DNA from 2 places in the Oxobacter pfennigii genome. Region 1 is predicted to be linked to the other one. Evidence: riboswitches for the same ligand, from Rfam matches in the RefSeq annotation. Region 1 holds a riboswitch; the other holds the start of a gene.

The links. A riboswitch is a leader RNA that binds a small molecule or an ion and turns the genes downstream of it on or off. The one in region 1 is predicted to bind cyclic di-GMP.
Region 2: linked by a shared signal. The riboswitch ahead of OXPF_RS23020 (hypothetical protein) and the one ahead of OXPF_RS06370 (hypothetical protein) in region 1 are both predicted to bind cyclic di-GMP.

What each region holds. Positions count from the first base shown of each region.
Region 1 covers NZ_LKET01000027.1:66,735-72,876, forward strand. Annotated here, with positions in the region: gene OXPF_RS06360 (cell wall-binding repeat-containing protein) at 1-18, opposite strand, end outside; gene OXPF_RS06365 (cell wall-binding repeat-containing protein) at 215-2,932, opposite strand; gene OXPF_RS06370 (hypothetical protein) at 3,054-4,145, opposite strand; cyclic di-GMP riboswitch class I at 4,475-4,566, opposite strand; gene OXPF_RS06375 (hypothetical protein) at 4,676-5,116, opposite strand; gene OXPF_RS06380 (hypothetical protein) at 5,136-5,438, opposite strand; gene sdaAB (L-serine ammonia-lyase, iron-sulfur-dependent subunit beta) at 5,723-6,142, shown strand, end outside.
Region 2 covers NZ_LKET01000028.1:175,766-181,907, forward strand. Annotated here, with positions in the region: gene OXPF_RS07460 (ATP-dependent DNA helicase) at 1-990, opposite strand, end outside; gene OXPF_RS23515 (sigma factor-like helix-turn-helix DNA-binding protein) at 1,500-1,691, opposite strand; gene OXPF_RS23020 (hypothetical protein) at 1,688-1,996, opposite strand; cyclic di-GMP riboswitch class I at 2,404-2,492, opposite strand; gene OXPF_RS07470 (S-layer homology domain-containing protein) at 2,510-6,142, opposite strand, start outside.

The sequences.
Region 1 (6,142 bases):
TTTTCTGTTTTTTATCATACTATCGCTCCTTTTGTGTATTTTATCAATGATGTAACCTTGTAATTCCCATTGATAATCCCCTTTTAAAAACACTTATAAATATAATTATATAGATATTTTCTATTATGTCGATAAAATGTGGTAAATTTGTTATAAAGATGAAAAAAGCACTCTGTCCAAGTTGGATAGAGTGCTTTAACAAAGCTTGATTTAATTAATTCGCTTCAATTGTGTATCTAGTTGTTCCGTTGCTGTTGGTTATTTCAAGTATAAAAGTATATCCAGCATCTTCTATCAGCATATTCAGTACCTTATCAATACCTTGCTCTTCGATGATTTCTTTAGTATCATCTTCAAGAGCCTGAATTTCATGGAATGCTCCCATTAATGCCGCATAAAGAGTAGTAGGGTTTAATTGAGCTTCGTCTCTTGCAGCTTCATAAATTGCTTCCAGATTAACAGCATCATATATAGCTTGCTTTTCACTTGAATTAATTAATGCATTTGTTAAAATAGTGAAATTAATAGCTTCATAGAAATCTGAACTCCAAGGTGCGCTGTTTATTTCATCTATCATATCTTCTGAATCATCACCAACTAATGTAGCAAAAGCATTACTTGAGTAGATTCCATCATTATCAACATATACTGCTATCGCAGGAGCTAAAGCTTCCTGTATACCTTCCTGTGTATCATTTCCGGCAGCATCATAAATTGTTGGTAAGCCTATAGCCTCGTAAATGCTTGAAATATTTCCTACTTGTCCTGTTAAACCATCAAGTAAAGTCGGAATTACTTCATCATAAATAACTGCCTTGTAATCATCATTCTTTACAGCATTTAATATGGCAGTAAGGTCTATAGCATCTGCAATGTCATTAACATCTATATCAGCATCCTGCAATGCTGATAAAATATTTAATGGTCTCAATCCGCTTGCATTACCTATTACGGTTAATTCATTTGAACCGCTGCTAAATGACCATTGTCCAAGGGTCCTGTTTGGCTCATCGTCTTCATCATCGTCATCATAAGATAATGTAACCGTGCCTGCTGCCGATACTATAATAGTTGCACCGGAGATATTATAAGGCGCATCCAATGTAAATACACCATTAACTGGTGCAACGCCGGCAAGTCTTTCAATCTCTGGAGCTGGCTCATCGTCATCATCGTCTCCGTTACCGCCGCCACCACCGCCACCGCCGCCGGTTGATGGTGTACCGGTTACTGTCTTTCCGCCAACACTTGCGCTGACACCGGAAGCCACGTTAGTAGTCTTTGGCTTCTGTTCTATTGTTACTCCGTTGGCGTTTATGTTTGCAGTATTAATTGTACCTTTACCTGATACAGAAGCTGAAGTACTTACGTTAAGAGTTGTTACACTTGTACCTTCTGCCAGGTCAACAGCTGCATTGGCTGCTGTGCTGTCAATATTCAATGTCTTAATGGAACCTTGGGATAAAGTTACCTTTGCTCCGCTTCCCTCAACTTCGACTGTATCAAAGTCACCAACTAAGGTAACCTCAGCACCTGCAGGAATAGCAACGTTTACAAAACCGCTTCCGGTAAGTTCGGATTCCCCCAGCTTACCGCCGCTGTTCAAAACTACATCAGCTATAGTTGTGCTGCCGCTTGCTACCAGCCTTACGCTGTGGCCGTCAGGCACATCAACAACTACGGTTTGTCCATTAAAATTGTACATTATAATACTGTCCGTACCGCCGCCTTTGACAGTGGTAGTACCTTTTACAGTTACATTATTAAGGTTTACGGTGCCTAATCCTATGGCTTTTGCAAGGAGCAGGTCGCCTTCTATGGTTACATTCTGTAACGTTACACCATCAGCAGCAATAACTACATTACCGTTGATTGTCTCTGTACCTTCTGCTGGTCCATAAACTCCTGATGAATCGTATCTTGCTGCTACGGGAATCAATGCTGTTATGCTATTTGCAACAGATGAAGGCATAACTGCTTCTCCTCCTAAGGATATAACCTCAGTTGCCAGGGATGTATTAGCCTTTAAAAAGTCCAAAGTCCCGGCAGCAAGATTCTGATATGCCAAAACAACAGGGGATGATGTCTTGGCTGCCAAAGCAGCACCTGAAAGTGCATCGGCAAATTCATTGCCGCTTGGGCCATCGCCCACTGCAAGGTAAATAGTATCAAAATTGAGAGTATCTTTAAATTCGTCCATAACAAGCACGTTTGTTGCGTACCTGTCAGCACCGCCTAACCTTGTTGCATTAGGTGCCAAATAATATACCAAATCTCCTATAACTCCGGTACCGCCAACAACATAGGACTTTGTTACACCGCAGGTATTCATATATAAAACAGCAGATGAGGGCAATGTGTCCTTCATTGTAAGAATTATTGGCCAGCCGTTGGCTGATGCTACGGGTGCTATGGATAGTGCATCTGGGTAATTTTCACCAGTTGCTAAAACCACGGTTTTAACAGTACCAATTTTTTCAGCTATTTTAACTGATGTTTCATATCTGTCTGCGCCCCAGAAACGTACAACACTTGCTATACCTGCTGCAGTCAAAGCTATTTCAACATTTTCAGATACAGCACCTGTTCCGCCTACTATGATTACATTCTTTACTCCTAACCTCTTTAACTCATTTAATGTATTGGCATTTAAGGTGCTTGTCTCAGTTAAAAGTATAGGCGCATCATACTTTTTAGCTAGGGGTCCTGCACAAAGTGCATCGGCAAAATCGTCTCCCCTGGCTATAATTGCATAGTCTGAGCCTGAAGGCCATCCTTTTTGTGATATAGCAACTGCAGTCTGATACCTGTCCTGTCCGTAAAGCCTTTCTGCCGATGTCTCAGCAAATGCTATGCCGCCAACAATTGTCTGAGTTAAAATCAGACAAGTTACTAAACACCACGTAAAAATCCTTTTAAATTTTTTAGGCATTCTGTGTGTCTCCTTTCTTGTTACTTTATTAAACTTTTTTATATAGGTTTTCATTACTATAAATCTACATCACCTCTTTCCGAAAAGAGAAAATAATATAAGCAATAAGTAAAATTACTCACTACATACCGTATACATTTACAAGGTATCTCACAGCAGAAATGTCAAGGTTATTAATGGCAGCGCTCTTTATTTCATCTTTTATATCCGCTGAAAAGCTTTTATATGCTGACTTAGCGCTGTTAATATCACTGCTGAAGTTACCATTGGGATTTCCAATCATTTTGCTGTTAACAGATATTACCCAGCCTACCCAGTTTTTAGCGCTGCTGTTCTTTACAGCATTTTGCACATTATATAGCTGGCTGTTTGTAGTTTTCAATGCTGATATTTTTTTCTGAGTATCAGCCTCTGCCGGCACAGTTGGTATTGCCGGATTCGGGGATGAACCCTGTGTCGGTGTCGGGGTAACTGAGTTTGAAGTTTGATTTGAGCCGGCCTGTGTTATTGTTGGTGAAGGTTTTTGTGTAACAGTCTTTCCCGTATTGTTCGATTGAGATTGATTTGACGTATTTCCTTGTTGCGGTGTAATTTCTGTAGCATCAGACCCTGCACTGCTTGTCTCATTTGATGCAAAATCTTCAAACCCCGGCAAGGTCTGCTGTAAAACTATTTTTATATTATCATTATTAAGTATCATATTTTCAATACCGTCCAGCATCAATATCCGGTTTCCTGCATTAATTGATCCATCTTCTGTTACTGCCATTCCTTGGGGTAAGTACCGGCTGATACCGTATTTAATTAATATATCCGGGAGCTTAAGCCTTCCCACTGTGACACTGTCAATTGAAGCTATAATATCCCCATCCTTCATGACAGGCGTTACAACGGCTTTGACCATTAACTCCCTGCCTGCCATATGTACCAGGGCTTTAAATAAAACCTTGCTTTCCTGTATATCAATATGCATGGCTTTAACATTCTCATTGTCCCGTAATGCTAAAGCTGCAGCCGCATTTAATTCCTCTTCGTTTAAGTCGATAATACCGTCTCCTAATATGGCAGTCTTTATCTTGGTATTAATATCTACATTATCGTAATTACTGAATGTACTTATATCCTCTTTATAAACAAGGCAATTATATATATAAAAAACTGCAATAATAAGTAATGCACAAAACAGCAAACTTATTTTTTTAAAAGTTTTCATATTTATCCCCTTAAAAACCAGTGAAATCAACTCATCTTGTATGCCATTATAGCATATTCTGTCAATAACTTATACTAAAATTTCTATTTTTACCAAATAAAAAAAGGAGCTTTAAGCTCCTTTACAGTCTGTGTCGTACCGTCTGTCTGCCAGGGCACTTGCCCTTAAACAAGCCATGATGAAAGTTGCAATTGTTAACAAGACGCCGATAAAAATTAACAATTTCACAGCCTATACCTCCATAAATTTATTAAATTAAAATCCGGAGGAATTGTAAAAATATAAAGCTATTCCGAAGAATAGCAATTAAAACGAGTATATCATTCATCTTCGGTAACTGGCTGGCATAATCACTTTTTATGTGATTTTAACCCCTATAGTTTTGCGTCCTTAGGTTTCCCTAAGTTTGCCTTTATCGGATTTTAATTTCATTATTATTATATACGATATATGAAATCATGTCTACTAAATTATGCGAATTTAATCTAAATATGGAAAAAAATATATATTAATATCATTTTATTGCTTCGTTAAATCATGCCCAGCTTTTTCTTAATTAAAAATATATCCTTACGGGTTCTCGTATCTTCATCTATCCAGAAATTGATATTTTCTGATAACTCATTTATATTTGACATGGTTTCTATGTGATATGCTGCCGTCTTTGCTTCAAATTCCGAAAGCTGATCTTTTAAACTATCGACTTTAATTTCTAAGCTATCGAACCTTGTATCAACCTTTTCAAATCTCTCATCGGCTTTATCCAGCCTGCCGTCGATTTTATCTAATCTTTCACCTACCCTGGCAAACTTTACGTTTATATCATCAAATCTCTTATCAATTTTATTAAACTTCTCGTCTATCTTTTCAAATTTTTGGTCGATTCTTTCAAATCTCTCATCTATCTTATCAAACTTTATGTTAAACTCAGCGTACATTTTTTCAAGTAATTCAAAAGCTTTATCTTCCAATATGAGCACGCTCCTATGGTTATATTCTTCTGCCGCCTTCTATTACCTCAATTCTTATATCATGCTTATCAACCTTATCCGATAAAACATCCACTTTCTTTTCGAGGCATGTTAATTTTTCATATGTTAATTTATATCCGTCTTCAAGTGCTGTGAGCCTGTCATTAATAGGCCCGTCTAATTTTTCATTAACTTTTCTTACGTCTTTTTTTATTTCAGATATTTCATTTTCAATTTTATCAAATCTCTTGTCAATCTTTTCAAATTTTATGCTAAATTCAATGTACATCTTTTCTACTAATTCAAAAGTTTTATCTTCCATTCTTTCACACCTTCTTAATATTTTATTCAGAACGTATGTTCGTATATTTTATTAGTATTATATACATCAAAGGTTCATTTATACATATAAACTTAAAAAATAATCCCTACTTTTACATATACTTTTATAATATTATATCATAAAATAATCCAAGTCTGTAGTCTGTCCCAAATGCAAAATTGGAATGAACCGTCCCCTTCCTTGAAACCTCCCTCCTTACATAATTCCGGCTATAATGATAAACTAATATGTATATAGATTAATAATACGGCAGGTGAAAATATATGGCTAAAAACTATGGCGTGTTTGACATATTAGGGCCGGTGATGATAGGTCCTTCAAGCTCTCATACTGCAGGGGCAGCCAGGCTGGGAAGAATTGCAGCAAACATAGCAGGAAGTGATATAAAAAAAGTTACCTTTTTGCTTCATGGTTCCTTTGCTAAAACATATAAAGGCCATGGTACCGACAAAGCGCTGCTGGCCGGCGTACTGGGTTTTGAGCCCCACGATGAGAGACTTCGGGACTCGTTTATAATAGCCAGCAAAGAAGGACTGGAATACGAATTTATAGAATCCGACTTGGGGGATGTACACCCTAACACCGTTAAGTTTCTCTTTGAAAAAAGTAACGGCACAGCCTTTACCGTCACTGGATCGTCAATAGGCGGCGGAAATGTACTTATAAAGGAAGTAAACGGCGAA
Region 2 (6,142 bases), on a different contig from region 1:
GCGCAGGACATCGGCCAGAAAATAGTTGTGGTTGCAGACCTGAAAATCATGTTCGCCGGACTGGACATAGCATATATGGGCCATGTACTTGCAGCCGTCGTAATAAGGGCAGTGGTCGTCACAGCGTCCTGATACGCAGATCCGCCGTTTGATATAGGGTGTCAGCCCTTCCGTGTTGGCCAGATCAATGGAAGCTATGCCCTGTAGCAATGGAGCCAGACGCTTTTGCGTCCGCTCGTCCGTATCCCGGTAAAAGGTCCGCAGGTTCCGTTCGCAGACATAATGCTCCCGGCCTTTTCTGAGGACACAGGATAAAGGCGTCCGAATAATGCCGTGAGCCATCAGAATACGGGATATCTCAGGAATATAGTCCCTGACAATGGCGTTCTGGAGCGCAATGCTGGCGGTAGAAATCACTACGGGCATATAGGCGCTGGCGGCGTAGCTCTGGTCGGGATAATAGCCCCGGAGCCAGAAGTCGTTGACGCGCCCCCGCTTGGCAAGGGCGGCGGCGATCAGATAGGCATGGGTCTTGCCGGTGCCCACCTCCGCCTCGGACAGGGAAATATCCCGGTGCCCGATAGCATCCAGAATGTGGGCGGCAAGCTCCACCTGCTTTTCCCGGATGCCATAGCCGTGTTCCGGCAGAATGGTTTCAAAAATGTGGTTCTGAATTCCCGCAAGGCTGTCCCGGAGCAGGTTTTCTCCGGGCGGCATGTCGATTTCATACCGGCCCTTGCCCGCCACGGGCGACAGGCGGATGCGTTCCGCCATGGTCGCCACGCCGGAAAGGGTCAGGGGGCTGGTACGGCGGTGAATGGCCGCCATACGCCCTGTTTGTAGATTGAGTGCTTTATAGCCATAGCCCTTGGCGGTTTCGCATTCCAGCAAAACGCAGCCATAGGCGGTAAAAAGAGCCGCTTCTCCGTATTTTTGCAAAATCCCCGGAGGGATTTCGCGGCTGACCTCATGAATGGCCTTGTACTGCATGGGTTTCCCTCCTTTTTGCTGACGGCAGAGTGGTGCGGCAAAGCAAGATGGCCGCTTTGCCGCAATAGCTCCGCCGTCAGGCAGATGATTCGTGTTCCTCATAATTTCGTATCCTATTTGGCCTCGCTTCCCGGATACAGGGGGTAATGTCAAGCCGCAGAGTAAAACTCTGCGCATGAAAGCTCCCTCCGGCCTATCCCAGCCGGAGCGATGCTTTCCCAGCTACTTGCCTTTTCGCTGGCCCTAAATGGGAAGTATCATTATGGCTCCTGTGCCTTTTGTCTGCCGGCCTTTCGAGGCGCTAAAAGGGCGGGCGCTCCCGCACGGACATACCCCGTCTCTGCAAAACTGCCTCGCAGAACGGGAAATGACCGGCGATCCTGGCGCACGGCACGGAAGGTAATGTACCTGACATCCCGGTATGACCGGTGAAGCGCACCGGTGTTTGTCAAGGAACAGGCGAAAGGCGAAAAGAACCTTTCACCTAATGTCAAAAAAGGAGGGGGGTGTTAACCCTGTTTAAAAAAATTTTTAAGTTTTTCTTTGGCAAGGGCAATGGATTTATGTACAGCCACATGGCTGACCAATTCCTTTACCGCGATCTGCCGTGTTGACAGTCCTTGAATGAAATGCAGAAGAAATCTGCGCCTTTGTGTTTCGGTCAGCTGCCCGCTGTCCAGAAGCTGCCGGGCGGCTTTCAGCGCCTTGTTTTCTCGGCATTATGTATCAGCACGGTATCAGGGGGCGGTACGGAAAGCGGTTCGGTTTCCTCAAGCCCGTTTATAGGCACATCCAGACGGCTTGTCCGATGTTCGTGTACGACCTGCCGGTGATAGATTTCATCCGACAGGTCTTTCAGTTCCTGAAAATCCTCCGTCGTCTTGCCGGGGTTCTCCGCCAGGTAGTCCTCTAAAGTGATCTCCAAACGGACACAGTCGGCAAATTTATATACAATACCCTCACTATACTTGTTGAGGGCATAATCGCTGTCTTTGTAATTTTTCATGTTCCTTTCCTCCGAACTTTGAATTTTTGTAAAATCCAAAGCCCGGAGGCGGGGAACGGCAATGTAAAATCGTGTTTGCCTGATTGAGAGATAAATTGTAAAAGTATGTAAATGCCGGTCGGGGTTTACATTTTCTTATCGAATAAAAAAAGTCAGTAGATTGCCAATGGCAAAATACTGACTTTTTTACAATCTGAATATGAAATTGTATGTAAAGAAAATGGTAAATATAAAGTCCGCCGTCTTTATTTCCACCTCATATCAAAACAAGAAGTTTTCATAGAAGCACCCCTTTCGCCATAGCGCATAGCAAAATCAAAGTATCTGGATGCCATATATTCCGTTAAAAACCGTAAGAAATGACAAAGGCGTACCCCCAGTTTGGAGAGGGCACGCCCTGCGCAGTTTTTGGCAGCCAGACTATCATAGCGCCCTAAGACACCTTAGACCCTCGGCTTTGCGTCCCCGGTTTTAACCGGGTTTGCCCATAGCTCTATTGATTTGTTGTTTCTGTTACTTTTCCGGCACTCGAAGTACATCGCCGGGGTAAATGATAGAAAACCGGCTCTTGTTGTTCAGTCGTTCCAGCTCGCTCATGGGGCAGCACAGCTTGTGGGATATGCTCCAAAAGCTATCGCCCTTTTGCACGGTGTAGGTGGTGTACCTCAGATTTTTCGGCACATCCACTGTCACGCCGTACTGGTCAAAGGTATAGGTCGCCCCGTCAATGTCCTGCTTGCCGGTGAGGGGCTTGCCATCCTTGAAGTACATCCATTTGCCGGAATCGTTCATGGACCAGCCCTGCGCCGTGTCGCTGGAAATTGCCAGCTCCACAAAGCGGCGCAGAACAGCGGACACCTCGGCTCTTGTGGCTGTACCCTGCGGATCATAGAGATTGCCGTTTTTGCCGCTGATGACGCCTGCCATTTGCATCTGCTTCACGGCTTCCTTGGCGTAGGTACTGATTTTAGCGTTATCTGTAAAGATATTTTCGATATGAACCTTCGGCAGAGTATAACCGATGGTCTTGGCATAATTGCTCATAATGACCGCCATCTGCTCACGGGTGATGGACTGATCCGGGGCAAACTTTCCATTGCCAACCCCGTTTACAATGTTATTTTTGCTTGCCCACTCAATGTAGCCCATATAGTAGGCGTCGTCTTGCACATCGCTGAAGCTGCTCTTTGCGTAGCCGCTCACATCGGCGTTTGCAAGCCTCCCCAGCGCCGTGACGAACATTCCTCTTGTCATGGCGGTGTTCGGGCTGAACTTGGTTTCAGAAGTTCCGCTGAACAGCCCACGGCTTGCCACAAACTCAATATCTTCCTTTGCCCAATGGCCTGCAATGTCAGTAAATGCGGTGTTGGCCTGTTTATAGCCGATGCCGTAGGTGGAAAAATGATCGGTGCTGAAGCGCAGTACCTTTTCCACACTGTCATAGACCGAGTTTACCAGCCAATGCACCTTACCCTTGCTGTCCACATACACAGCCTGCACATTCCCTACCTTTTCATTTGCGCCGAGGGTATAGGGGATGGTTACCGATACGCTGCCTGCGCCGAAGCTGCTGACCGCCTTGCCGTTGCCGTAGTTCACCTTGAGGTCAAATACCGGACGGCTGCCGATTGCCTTTTTCGCCTCGCCTGTTAGTTTGCCGCTGTTCGTGCGGGTGGCGGTGATATTTACATCAGATTTTGCCTGCTTATTGATTTCCTGTATGGTCGCCAAATCCATACCGACTCTGATGTCGGGGTTGTCTACCACCACAATGGTGTTGACGATTTTCTTTGCAATGATGGTATCCTGCACGGCCTTTGGTAGATTGACCGTAACATTGGAGCCGGTTTTGTTGCCGGTATCCACACGGAGAACCACCGTGATGCCATTTTGCTCCGTGCCGTTTTTCTTGGCCTCAGCCAGTGCCTTGTTAAAAGCGTCAGTCACAGTTTTGTCAGTGAGGCTCACTGTGACATTGCCCTTGCCGTCCACTGTGCCGGGAACCTTGATTTCTCCCTGAGTGGGTGAATTCGGCTTATCCGGTGCGGGTGGGGTGACGATGACAGGGCTGCTGTTGTCGTTTGAGGAGCTGCCGCCGCCACTTCCAGAGCCACCGCCGCCGGTGTAAGTCCAATGGGCATAGTAGATCACATTTGCACTGACGGTTGTGCTTGCGGAGATTTGAGTTCCACCGCTTGCCGCCGTATACCAGCCGTCAAAGCTGTAACTGCCGGAGCGTGTCGGTGTCGGGAGTGCCCCTACCGCCGTACCAGATGCAACCGAGCGTGAAGTTTCACTGACCGTGCCGCCGTTCGGGTTGAAGGTGACGATGTAGTTCGGAACCACCGTTACAGAGAAACTCAGTTCTACCGTAGCATTGGTGCTTTGGTTGGTGCTTACGGTCAGCGTTTCATTATAATTACCCACTGCAAGACCAGCTTTCGGTGCAACGGTAAAGGTAGCCGTGCCGTTTGCCGCCAGTGTGGTGGTACTGAGTGTGCCGATGGTATAGTTGGTGCTGGTCGGCTGGATCAGCGTCACGCTGGAGTTTCCGGTGTTTGTGATGGTGACGGTCTGCGCTGTCGGGGCACTGTAGCCGATTGTCAGTGAACCAAAATCCTTGGTTACCGGGTCAGCGGTGATGGTATAAGTAGGAGCCGTCGTCACTGCAAAACTCAATTCCACCGTAGCATTGGTGCTATGGTTGGTACTTACGGTCAGCGTTTCATTATAATTCCCCACTGCAAGACCGGTTTTCGGCGTAATGGTAAAGGTGGCCGTACCGTTTGCCGCTAGTGTGGTGGTACTGAGTGTCCCGATGGTATAGTTGGTGCTGGTCGGCTGGGTCAGCGTCACGCTGGAGTTTCCGGTGTTTGTGATCGTGACGGTCTGCGCTACCGGGGCAATATAGCCGATTGTCAGCGATCCGAAATCCTTGGTTACCGGGTCAGCGGTGATGGTATAAGTAGGAGCCGCCGTCACTTCAAAACTCAATTCCACCGTAGCGTTGGTGCTGTGGTCGGTGCTTACGGTCAGTGTCTCATTATGCGCTCCCACCGCAAGACCGGCTTTCGGTGCAACGGTAAAGGTAGCCGTACCGTTTGCCGCCAGTGTGGTGGTACTGAGTGTGCCGATGGTGTAGTTGGTACTGGTCGGCTGGGTCAGCGTCACGCTGGAGTTTCCGGCGTTTGTGATGGTGACGGTCTGCGCTGCCGGGGCACTGTAACCCTCTACCAGTGAGCCGAAGTTCTTGCTGGTCGGATTCGCTGTGATGGTGTAAGTAGGAGCCGCTGTCACAGTGAAGTTCAGGTCTACCGTAGCGTTGGTGCTGTGGTCGGTACTTACGGTCAGGGTTTCATCGTGATTTCCCACTGCAAGACCGGTTTTCGGCGTAACGGTAAAGGTGGCCGTGCCGTTTACCGCCAGTATGGTGGTGCTGAGTGCGCCGATGGTGTAGTTGGTACTGGTCGGCTGGGTCAGCGTCACGCTGGTATTTCCAGTATTTGTGATGGTCACGGTCTGCGCTGCCGGGGCACTGTAACCTACTGCCAGTGAGCCGAAGTTCTTGCTGGTCGGATTCGCTGTGATGGTGTAAGTAGGAGCCGCTGTCACAGTGAAGCTCAGGTCTACCGTAGCGTTGGTGCTGTGGTCGGTGCTTACGGTCAGCGTTTCATTGTAATTGCCCACCGCAAGTCCGGCTTTCGGTGCAACGGTAAAGGTGGCCGTACCATTTGCCGCCAGTGTGGTGGTGCTGAGTGCGCCGATGGTATAGTTGGTGCTGGTTGGCGGGGTAAGCGTCACACTGGAGTTTCCGGTGTTTGTGATGGCAATGGTCTGCGCTGCCGGGGCGCTGTAACCGATTGTCTGTGAACTGAAATCCTTGCTGGTCGGATTGGCGGTGATAGTATAGGTTGGTGCCGCCGTCACAGTAAAGATGAAGCTTACCGTAGTGCTGGTGCTGTGGTCGGTGCTTACGGTCAGGGTTTCAGCGTAATTGCCCACTGAAAGACCTGTTTTTGGTGCAACGGTAAAGGTGGCCGTACCATTTGCTGCCAGTGTGGTGGTGCTGAGTGCGCCGATGGTGTAGTTGGTGCTGGTTGGCGGGGTAAGCGTCACACTGGAGTTTCCGGTATTTCTGATAGTAAC